2 regions of the Promicromonospora sp. CA-289599 genome follow, and region 2 is predicted to be linked to the other one. Evidence: predicted binding sites of a transcription regulator. Region 2 holds the regulator's gene; the other holds the start of a gene.
What was found. The regulator LexA, encoded in region 2, represses DNA repair genes until DNA is damaged. The targets are predictions, from matches to a motif close to TCGAACANNTGTTCGA.
Positions count from the first base shown of each region.

Region 1: the regulator LexA is predicted to act here: its motif matches at 2,832-2,847, upstream of ACQEVI_RS23045 (DUF222 domain-containing protein).

Region 1 covers NZ_JBNJNI010000001.1:5,176,825-5,182,336, reverse strand. Annotated here, with positions in the region: gene ACQEVI_RS23060 (DUF4097 family beta strand repeat-containing protein) at 42-884, shown strand; gene ACQEVI_RS23055 (ABC transporter ATP-binding protein) at 1,039-1,854, shown strand; gene ACQEVI_RS23050 (ABC transporter permease) at 1,866-2,627, shown strand; gene ACQEVI_RS23045 (DUF222 domain-containing protein) at 2,911-4,560, shown strand; one part of gene ACQEVI_RS23040 (IS3 family transposase) at 4,566-4,911, shown strand; one part of gene ACQEVI_RS23040 (IS3 family transposase) at 4,911-5,512, shown strand, end outside.
Region 2 covers NZ_JBNJNI010000001.1:4,769,654-4,775,165, forward strand. Annotated here, with positions in the region: gene ACQEVI_RS21245 (carbohydrate ABC transporter permease) at 1-256, shown strand, start outside; gene ACQEVI_RS21250 (ATP-dependent DNA helicase) at 329-2,395, shown strand; gene ACQEVI_RS21255 (L-lactate dehydrogenase) at 2,423-3,412, shown strand; gene lexA (transcriptional repressor LexA) at 3,518-4,333, opposite strand; gene ACQEVI_RS21265 (LysM peptidoglycan-binding domain-containing protein) at 4,523-4,969, shown strand; gene nrdR (transcriptional regulator NrdR) at 5,089-5,512, shown strand, end outside.

The DNA of each region.
Region 1 (5,512 bases), 410 kb from region 2:
ACCCCCTCGCCTTCCCGCCCTTGTCCTCACCTGGAGTTGTCATGCCCACTTTCCCCGCCACCAGCCCCGTCCCGGTCGTCGTGGACGTGCCCTTCGGCAACCTGCACGTGGTCGCCTCCGAGCGCGACGACGTCGTCGTGACCGTCCTGCCCGCCGACCCCACCAAGTCGGGCTCGGTGCGCGCCGCCGAGGAGACCCGCGTCCAGCGTGACGGTGACGCCGTCACGATCATCTACCCGTCCTCCTGGAAGCAGTACGTCCTTCCGTTCGCGGCCGGCGGCGCGCAGGTCAACATCGAGCTGCCGATCGGCTCGCACCTCAGCGGCAAGGCCGGCTCCCTGTACGCCGAGGGGCTGCTCGGCAACGTCGACCTCACCCTGAACGGCGGCGACGTCCGGCTCGACGAGGCAGCCCGCCTCGACCTCAAGGTCTCCGCCGGGTCCGTCGTCGTCGGCCGGGCCACGGGGCCCACCTCCATGAAGGTGAGCGCCGGCGGGGTCCGGGTCACGGAGTTCTCCGGCGAGGGCACCATCCGCGCCAGCAACGGGACGACGACCGTCGGGTCCGTGACGGGAACGCTGGACGTCGTCGGGGCGCACGCGGAGATCACCGTGGGCCGCGTCCACGGCACCCTCTGCGTGAAGTCGGCGCATGCCGGCATCCGCGTCGACCGGGTCGAGTCGGGCAGCGTCACGCTCACGACGTCCTACGGCTCGATCGAGGTCGACGTGCCCGAGGGCACCGCCGCGTGGCTCGACATCGCCTCGGAGCACGGCACCGTCCACAACCAGCTCACCCCCACGGACGGCCCCGTCGAGAACGAGGCCACCGCGGAGATCCACGCCAGCACGGGCTGGGGCGACGTCATCGTCCGGCGGCCCTGAGGTCCCTGAACTTCCGCGAGCACTGGCCGGGTATGAGCCCGACCTGACCTGAGGCGCGGACCGGCGTCGTCGGCCCGAGAAAGAACCCGAACCACCTTCCTGGCTACCCCCTACCCAAAAACCGTTCCCCAGCGTTCCCCAGAAAGGGAAGACCATGAGCACGAACAGCGAGCGGAGCCGCGAGCCCGCCATCCGAGTGCAGAACGTCGAGAAGTCGTACAAGGACCTGCACGTCCTGAAGCGCGTGGACCTCGAGGTCGCGCGGGGCAGCATCTTCGCCCTGCTGGGTTCCAACGGCGCGGGCAAGACGACGGTCGTCAAGATCCTGTCCACCCTGCTGAGGGCCGACGCCGGCACCGCGAGCGTGAACGGGTACGACGTCGCCACACAGGCCGCCGACGTGCGGGAGTCGATCAGCCTGACCGGGCAGTTCGCCGCGGTCGACGAGGTCCTCACCGGGCGGGAGAACCTGATCCTGGTCGCCAGGCTGCGGCACCTGACCAACCCCGGCAAGATCGCCGACGACCTCCTGACCCGGTTCTCGCTCACGGATGCCAGCGGGCGCAAGGCCGCCACCTACTCGGGCGGCATGCGGCGCCGGCTGGACATCGCGATGAGCCTGATCGGCAACCCGCCGATCATCTTCCTCGACGAGCCCACCACCGGCCTCGACCCGCAGGCCCGCATCGAGGTGTGGGAAGCCGTCAAGGAGCTCGCCCGGAACGGCACGACGGTGCTGCTCACCACGCAATACCTCGACGAGGCGGAACAGCTCGCCGACCGGATCGCGATCCTCCACCAGGGCCGCATCATCGTCAGCGGCACCCTCGCCGAGCTGAAGGCCCTGCTGCCGCCGGCCAAGGTCGAGTACGTCGAGAAGCAGCCCACTCTCGAGGACGTGTTCTTCGCCGTCGTCGGCGACAGCACCGCCGGCGACCCGCCCAGCACCCCCGTCAGCACGGACAAGTGAGGAACGAGACCATGAGCAAGCACTTCTTCGGCGACACCGCCGTCCTGACCGGGCGCTCCCTGAGCCACATCATGCGCAGCCCCGACACCATCATCACCACCGCCGTCACACCGATCGCCATGATGCTGCTGTTCGTCTACGTCTTCGGCGGCGCGATCAACACCGGCACCGACAACTACGTCAACTATCTGCTGCCCGGCATCCTGCTCATCACCATCGCGTCGGGTATGGCGTACACGGCCTACCGGCTGTTCCTCGACATGCAGGGCGGCATCTTCGAGCGGTTCCAGTCCATGCCGATCGCGCGTTCGGCGGTGCTCTGGGGTCACGTGCTGACGTCGCTGGTCGCCAACCTGGTCTCGGTGACGATAGTCGTGCTCGTGGCCCTGCTCATGGGCTTCCGCTCGGGCGCGGGTGTGCTGGCCTGGCTCGGCGTCGCGGGCATCCTGGCCCTCTTCACGCTGGCCCTGACCTGGCTCGCGGTCATCGCCGGCCTGTCGGCCAAGACCGTTGACGGCGCCAGCGCGTTCTCCTACCCGCTGATCTTCCTACCCTTCATCAGCTCGGCCTTCGTACCCACCGAGACCATGCCCGGCCCCGTGGGGTGGTTCGCCGAGAACCAGCCCGTCACCTCCATCGTCAACACGATCCGGGACCTGCTCGCCCAGCAGCCGGTGGGCACGGACATCTGGGTGGCGCTCGGCTGGTGCGTCGGCATCCTTGCGGTCGCGTACGTCCTGGCCACTGCCGCGTACCGCCGGAAGCTCTCCTGACGGCGTAGGTACCGGCTCGACCACGGTCCTCGACCGCGCACCATCCGGTGTGCGGTCAAGGACTGTTTCGTTGCGGAGCGTGGGATGGGCCTGTCCGGCAGATCGGTCGACACGCCTTGGCTCGGCGGGACTTTCGGGGCTGCCCTTGGGCATCGCAGCGGCGGCATGAAGGGTTATCCACAGATTTGAAATCCACCAAGCAGACCGCACGAGTGTTCGAGATAATAGATGCACCGAGGGAGTGAGAACTAGACATCAGCGATTCAGATGGGCGGGGGTGGGCATGGTGGAGCAGACGACGAACAGTGGTCCGGCCAGTGGCCCGCCTCCTGCTGCGGCTTCGATCGAGGAAACCCTCGCCCGGATCGAGAACGAGATCGACCACCTCACCACCCTGACCACCCCGGAGACCCTGACCGGGTGGGACGCGCCGAGCATCGGCCGCCTGGTCGAGGCCCACACCCGGATCCGTCGGCTGACCGGCCGCCTGGACGGGGTCCGGTACACCCTGCTACCGAGGATCGAAGCCGAGGGTTCCTGGCGCTCCGGTGGCATGACGCGTACGTTCACGACCTGGCTACGCCTGCGTGAAGGGATCTCCGCGCGCACCGCGGGCAAGGACATGACCATCGCGCGGCGTCTGGCGACCGCGCTCCCCGTGACCCGGGAGCGCCTGGTCGCCGGAACCCTGGGTGTCGACCACGCCCGCGTGATGACGGAGGTCGCACCCACCAGTGAGACGCGTACGGATGCGTTGGCGTGGTTGATCGATACCCGTACCGGGCACACCACCACCCCGGAACAGTTCGTGCAGACCGTTGCCGTCGACCTCCCCGACCCCGCAGACGACCCCGACGGGACCCGTACCCGGGAGCTGGTCACCCAGGTGCTGGAAGGCGCGGTCACGGAGGGGACCTTGGTCACGGGTGAGGGCATCGTGCTGCGTGAGGCGGGTGTGTTGAACGCGGACCAGTTCCGCACGGTCGCGCGCCGGTTCGCGACCGTGACCGACCCGGACACCGACGACCTCGATGACGACAAGGCAGCCCACGGTGAGTTCTTCGACCTGGCCAAGACGTTCGGCGGGTACCACGTGGCCGGGTTCCTCACCGACGAGCACGGCCTCCTGGTCAGCACCGCGATCAACGCGGTCCTGGGCGCCCCGTCCGCGGACGACGCCCGGACCACGACGCAGCGCCGCGCACAAGGCCTCGCGGACGTCGCGCGGGTGGTGCTGGACACGAACCAGGCCTCCCCAGGGGCAGCGATCGCACCGCACCTGAACGTGACCGTGTCGTGGAACGAGTTCGTCACCCAGGTCACCCGCACCCGCGACGGCCTGTGCCTGACCTGCGGACAGACCCGACCCGGCTCCACGACCCGACCAGACGCAACGAGTGCAACGGGTGCCGCAGGCACAGCGGGTACCGCAGGCACCGACACAGCCAGTCCGACGGCAGTGGCCGGATTGCTGACGTCTGGTGGTCCCGTGTTCACCGAGACCAGCGAGCGTGCCCCACGCGCCCTGGTGCGTCGCCTGGCGTGTCACAGTGCGGTGACCCGGATCGTGTTCGGAGCCGACGGCGCCGTCCTGGACGTCGGACGCGCCCAACGCACCGTGACCGGACAGATGCGACGCGCCGTCATCGCCAGGGACCAGCACTGCGTCTGGCCAGGATGCGACCAACCACCCTCACGCTGCGAGGTCCACCACGCGATCACCCACTGGGCTGATGGTGGGGGCACGTCGGTGACGAACAGTGCCCTGCTGTGCTGGTACCACCACCAGCTCGTCGACACCAAGAACATCACCATGCACTGGACCGGCAAGACCACCACCACCGACAACGACGCGACCACCGGTGCCCGGGCCCTCACCCCGTTTGGTGGACACGCTGATACTGGATCGTGGATCCAGAGGAAGCGAGTTTGATCCGCATGGCTATGAAGAACTATCCGGAGGAGTTCAAGGCCGATGCTGTGGCCTTGTACGAGTCCACGCCCGGGGCGACGATCAAGGGCATCGCCCGGGACTTGGGCGTCTCGCGAGAGACGTTGCGGTTATGGGTGCGCCGCGCTGCCGAGCAGCGCGGGCAGGCCGCCGTGACGGCCGGTCCGGCAGCGGGCACGACGCCCGGCGAGCCCGCGGTGCGTTCCGGTGGCAGGGTCGGGCAGCTGGAGGCACGGGTCGCCGAGCTCGAGGCGGCCAACGCCCGCCTGGAGGCCGACAAGCGCAAGCTCGCCACCGAGCGGGAGATCCTGCGTAAGGCCGCGAAGTATTTCGCGGGAGAGACGACCTGGTGAGCCGCTTCCAGTTCGTCGCCGAGCACCATCCCACCTACTCGGTGAAGCGGCTGTGCCAGGTCCTTGAGATCAACCGGTCGAGCTACTACAAGTGGCGCGACGGCGCCGCTGGTCGTGCCGCCCGGGCTGCTGCTGATGCCGGGCTGGCGGCGCGGATCCGGGCTCTGCTGAAGGAGGATCCGGCTCTTGGCTCGCCGCGGGTGACGACCGAGCTGCGTAAGGCCGACCCGGTCGGGCCGCCGGTGAACCACAAACGGGTCGCTCGTGTGATGCGCGAGCACGGCATCGCGGGGATCCGGCTACGACGACGAGTACGCACCACAGTCCCGGACCCATCGGGGCAGAGGGTGGGCGACCTGATCAAGCGGGACTTCACCGCGCAGGCACCCAACCGCAGGTATGTCGGCGACATCACCTACCTGCCGGTCGGTGGCGGGCAGTTCTTGTATCTGGCGACGGTGATCGACCTGTACTCGCGCCGTCTGGTGGGCTGGTCGCTGGCTGATCACATGCGCACCGAGCTGGTCACCGACGCCCTCCAGGCCGCCGTAGCCGAGCGCGGCTCTCTGGCCGGCGCGATC
Region 2 (5,512 bases):
GAAGCCCATCCTCGGCGTCGTCTCGGTGTTCGCCGTCATCGCCGCCTGGAAGGACTACCTCTGGCCCCTGCTGGTCCTCCCGGACCCGGCCCACCAGCCGCTCTCCGTCCGGCTGCCCGCCATCGCCCCGTACCTCGAGCTCGACGTGTTCCTCGCGGCGCTCGCGATCTCCACGGTGCTGCCGATCGCCCTCTTCCTCGCCTTCCAGCGCCTCTTCCTCAGCGGCGCCGGACTGGGCGGCGCGGTCAAGGGATAACCCTTCGGCCGGCCGCCGGCACCTGTGGACGAGATGGGGTGCATGTCGGTGGTCCGGCCTAGGATCGAGTGCGTGACCAGCCTTTCCGACGCGCCCCCCGCAAGTACCGACATCCCCGAGGTCGAGGAGCTTCTCGACCTCGCCGTCGGTGAGCTGGGCGGCGGGCGCCGGGACGGCCAGCACCGCATGGCCGTGGCCGTCGGCGAGGCCATCGAGAAGGGCGAGCACCTGCTCGTCCAGGCGGGTACCGGCACCGGAAAGTCGCTCGGCTACCTGGTGCCCGCCGTCCGGCACGCGGTCGCCGCCGAGAGCAAGGTCATCATCTCGACGGCGACGCTCGCCCTCCAGCGCCAGGTCATCACGCGCGACCTGCCGCTCGTGGCCAAGGCCGTGACACCGCAGCTCCCGCGCGAACCGAAGATCGCACTGCTCAAGGGCTGGCACAACTACCTCTGCGTGCACAAGGCCGGGGGCGGGTACCCCGCCGACGAGCCCACCCTGTTCGACCTGCCCGGCGGCGAGGACCACCCGCGCACCGAGGAGCCCGCGGCTTCCGGCGGCGCTCGCGGCCGGCGCAGGGACGACGGCGCCACGCTCGCCGACCACGTCCGCCGTCTGCACGAGTGGGCGAACGAGACGGAGTCGGGCGACCGCGACGACCTCGTGCCGGGCGTGCCGGACCGGGCGTGGCGCCAGGTCTCGGTGACCGCCATGGAGTGCCTGGGCGGCAAGTGCCCGATGCTCGCCGAGTGCTTCCCCGACAAGGCTCGGGCCACCTCCCGGGAGGCCGACGTGGTGGTGACCAACCACGCGATGCTCGGCATCGCGGCCACCGGTAGCCCCGGCATCCTGCCGGAGCACGACGTCGTGGTGGTGGACGAGGCGCACGAGCTCACGGACCGGGTCACGTCCTCGGCGACCGTGGACCTGTCCATGGCCTCGGTGGAGAGCGCGGCACGCCTGGCACGGCGGCACGCGGGCACCAACACCGATGCGCTGGACGCCGCGGCCCAGGCGCTGGGGACGCTGCTGGTGACGGCCCCCGCCGAACGGTTCCCGAACGGTCTGCCCGACGAGCTGCGCCTGGCGGTGGCCGCGGTGCGCGACGCCGCCCGCGAGGTGCTGAGCACGCTCAAGCCGGAGGCGAGCGGTAGCAAGGGACAGGCTCCGGGCCAGCCCGAACCCGGCCTGAAGATGGCGCAGGGCGCCATGCTGCAGCTCTTCGAGACGGCGGAACGCATGTCGTTCCAGGACACGACCGCCGACGTGCTGTGGTGCTCACGCCCTGACAACAACTGGGGCGGGTTCGCCGACAACGTGACCCGGCTGCACGCGGCGCCGCTGCACGTGGCTGGTCTGATCCGGATGCACCTGCTGGGCGAGGCGACGGGCGTCTTCACGTCGGCCACGCTGGCGCTGGGCGGCACGTTCGACGCGGTGGCCGGCACGCTCGGCCTCAAGGGCGAGGATGCCCCGCCGTGGCAGGGTCTCGACGCCGGCAGCCCGTTCGACTACCCGCGCCAGGGCATCCTGTACATCGCGCGGCACCTCCCGGCGCCCGGCCGCGAGCCGACGACGGAGGCGCAGCTCGACGAGATCGCGGAGCTGATCACCGCCGCCGGCGGCCGCACGCTCGGGCTCTTCTCCTCGCGTCGCGCCGCGAACGCCGCGGCCGAGGCCATGCGCGAGCGGCTCGACCTCCCGATCCTGGCGCAGGGTGACGACCAGCTGCCCACGCTCGTGCGCGAGTTCGCCGAGGATCCGGAGGCATGCCTGTTCGGCACGCTGTCCCTGTGGCAGGGCGTGGACGTGCCGGGTCCGTCGTGCCAGCTCGTGCTGATCGACCGCATCCCGTTCCCGCGCCCCGACGACCCGGTCAAGGCGGCACGCGCCAAGGCAGTGGAGCAGGCAGGCGGCAACGGGTTCATGGCGGTGTCCGCGCAGCACGCGGCACTGCTGCTCGCACAGGGGGCCGGGCGCCTCGTGCGGAGCATGGACGACAGGGGAGTGGTGGCGGTCCTCGACCCGCGCCTCGCGACGGCCCGCTACGCATCGTTCCTCACTCGTTCGATGCCGGGGTTCTGGCCGACCACCGACCCAGCACTGGTGCGCGCCGCGCTGGCGAGGCTCGACACCTAGTCCGGCTCGACACCTAGTCTGGGGAGCATGGCAGCCCTTTCGGACATCCCGGCCGACCGGTCCTCCGGCACCCGCACCACCAAGATCGCTGTGGTGGGCGCGGGCGCGGTGGGCTCCACGCTGGCGTTCGCCGCGCTCGCGCGGGGCTCGGCGCGGACCATCGCCCTGCACGACGTGAACCGGGCGAAGGTCGAGGCCGAGGTGCTCGACCTCCAGCACGGCCTCATGTTCACGCCCCAGGCGCAGGTGATCGGCTCGGACGACGTCGGCGTCTGCGCGGGAGCTGACGTCGTGGTCGTGACCGCGGGGGCGAAGCAGAAGCCAGGGCAGACCCGGATCGACCTCGCCGAGGGAACGATCGGCCTGATGCGCGACATCCTGCCCGGTCTGGTCGACGTCGCGCCGGACGCCACGTACGTCATGGTGACCAACCCGGTGGACGTCGTGACCTACGCGGCGCTCAAGATCTCCGGCCTGCCGCGCGAGCGGATGTTCGGCAGCGGCACGGTCCTGGACTCCTCCCGGCTCCGCGTGGTGCTCGCCGAGCGCTGCGGCGTGGCGGTGGGGAACGTGCACGCGTACATCGCCGGAGAGCACGGCGACTCGGAGATAGCGCTGTGGAGCTCGGCCTCGATCGGCGGCGTGCCGCTGCTCGACTGGGAGCCCCTGGGCGGCAAGCAGCCGCTCGACGTCGCGGTGCGTACGGAGGTGCACCGCGAGGTGGTCGACTCCGCGTACCGGATCATCTCCGGCAAGGGGGCGACCAACTACGCCGTCGGCCTGGCTGCTACCCGCATCATCGAGGCGGTGCTCAACGACGAGGGCCGGATCATGCCGGTGTCCTCGCTGCTGGACGACTACCACGGCATCAGCGACGTGTGTCTGTCCGTGCCGTCGCTCGTGGACCGGCGGGGTGTCACGGCCAACGTGCGGGTGCCGATGTCCGACGACGAGCTGGCGGGCCTTCGCGCCTCGGCGGAGAGCGTGCGCGCGGTCCAGAAGCGCTTCGGCTTCTGACGCAGCGGCCGTACGGCCCCAAGGACGACGAGAACGGGGTTGTGTTCCTGCCGGATCGGCATCGGAACACAACCCCGTTCTCGTCGTCCTTGGACGCCCTACCGGCTACAGGGACCGCAGCACCGCGACCACGCGGCCGAGGATCTGGGCCTCATCGCCGGGAATCGGCTCGTAGGCCGGGTTCTGCGGCAGCAGCAGCACGTGACCGTCGGTCTGCTTGAACGTCTTGACCGTGGCCTCGCCGTCGATCATGGCGGCGACGATCTCGCCCTGCTCCGCGACGTTCTGCTGCCGCACGACCACCCAGTCGCCGTCGCAGATCGCGGCGTCGACCATCGAGTCGCCGGCGACCTTGAGGAGGAACAGCTCGCCGTCGCCCACCAGCTGGCGGGGGAGCGGGAACACGTCCTCGACGACCTGCTCGGCAAGGATGGGGCCACCGGCCGCGATCCGGCCCACGAGCGGCACGTACGACGGCGGGGGAGTGCTGGCGTCGTCGGGCACGGAGCCACCCCAGTGGACCTGGCCGCTGCGGCGCGGCTCGGGCCAGTGGATCTCGCCGCGCGTCGGCTTGTCGACCTGCTCGGCCATCGGCTCCACGAGCTCCATGGCGCGCGGCCGGTTGGGGTCGCGGCGCAGGAAGCCCTTCTTCTCGAGCATCTGGAGCTGGTGCTTGACGCTCGACGGGCTGGCCAGCCCGACGGCCTCGCCGATCTCGCGCATCGACGGCGGATAGCCGCGCGTCTCGAACGACTGCCGGATCGTGTCCAGCACGAGGCGCTGCCGTTCGGTGAGGCGGTCTGTCGGCGAGATCGTGTGCACGTCAGCGACCGCCTTGTCGGCTGGCGTGTCCAGCGTGGCGACGCCGGAGGCTGCCGTGTCGACGGCTCTCGTGTCGCTGGTCCCGTCCCGTCCCGTCATGCCCGTGCCCCTCCCGTTCCGACAAATGTTCTCCTGTGCGCTACCCACTCTAGGTCACAAACGCGCTCGGCTCAAACGAATGTTCGAGCGTGTCTCGACATGGACGGTGTCCCGTGCTACACAATGGTACGGGCGTTCGACGAACGCTTGTATGAACGACAGAAGCTCTGCACACTTCGAGGAGGGGCCATGGGGGACGTGATCCCGCTGCGGCAGTACACCCCGACGTATGAACAGGCGTATGCGCCGTCGTATGGCCGGGCGTACGCACCGGCGGCCGGACCGGCTGCGGTTCGTGCGTACACCCCGGCGGAGGGGCGCACGCTCGCCGACCGGCTGGGCCTGGCCGGCCTGCGGCTCACCCGGCGCGGCCGCGTGGTCCTCGTGCTGCTCGCCATGCTGCTGGTCGCACCGATGGTCACGTGGGGGGCGACGGCGGTCGCCAGCTCCCCGGGGGAGCCCACCGAGGTCCGGGTGCATGCGGTGCAGCCGGGCGAGACGCTCTGGGGCTTCGCCCAGGAGGTCGCGAGGCCCGGCGAGGACGTGCGGCACGCGGTCGGCAGGCTGCAGGAGCTGAACGGGATGTCGACCGGCAGCGTGCGCGTCGGGGAGCTGTTGCTCCTGCCCAAGGAGTGACCGAAGGCGTCGATTCACCGACGAATGTTGCGGCTATGTTGCAAGGGGGTGGTTTGCCCGCTTACGGTCGGGGCGCGACCGGAGGCCTCCGGTCGATGGTCGACCACGCAGGAGTGAGCATGCACTGCCCGTTCTGTCGCCACGCCGACTCGCGCGTGGTGGACTCGCGGACTGCCGACGACGGCCTGTCGATCCGGCGGCGGCGGCAGTGCCCGAACTGCAACCGGCGGTTCACCACCGTGGAGACCGCGAGCCTGTCCGTGGTCAAGCGCTCCGGCGCCACCGAGCCGTTCAGCCGCGACAAGGTCGCCGCGGGTGTGCGCAAGGCGTGCCAGGGGCGTCCGGTGAGCGACGACGACCTGGCGATCCTGGCCCAGCGGGTCGAGGAGACCCTGCGGAGCAACGGCAGCGCGGAGATCGACGCGTACGAGGTGGGTCTCGCCATCCTCGGCCCCCTGCGCGAGCTCGACGAGGTCGCCTACCTCCGGTTCGCGAGCGTCTACCAGGCGTTCGACTCGCTCGAGGACTTCGAGAGCGCGATCA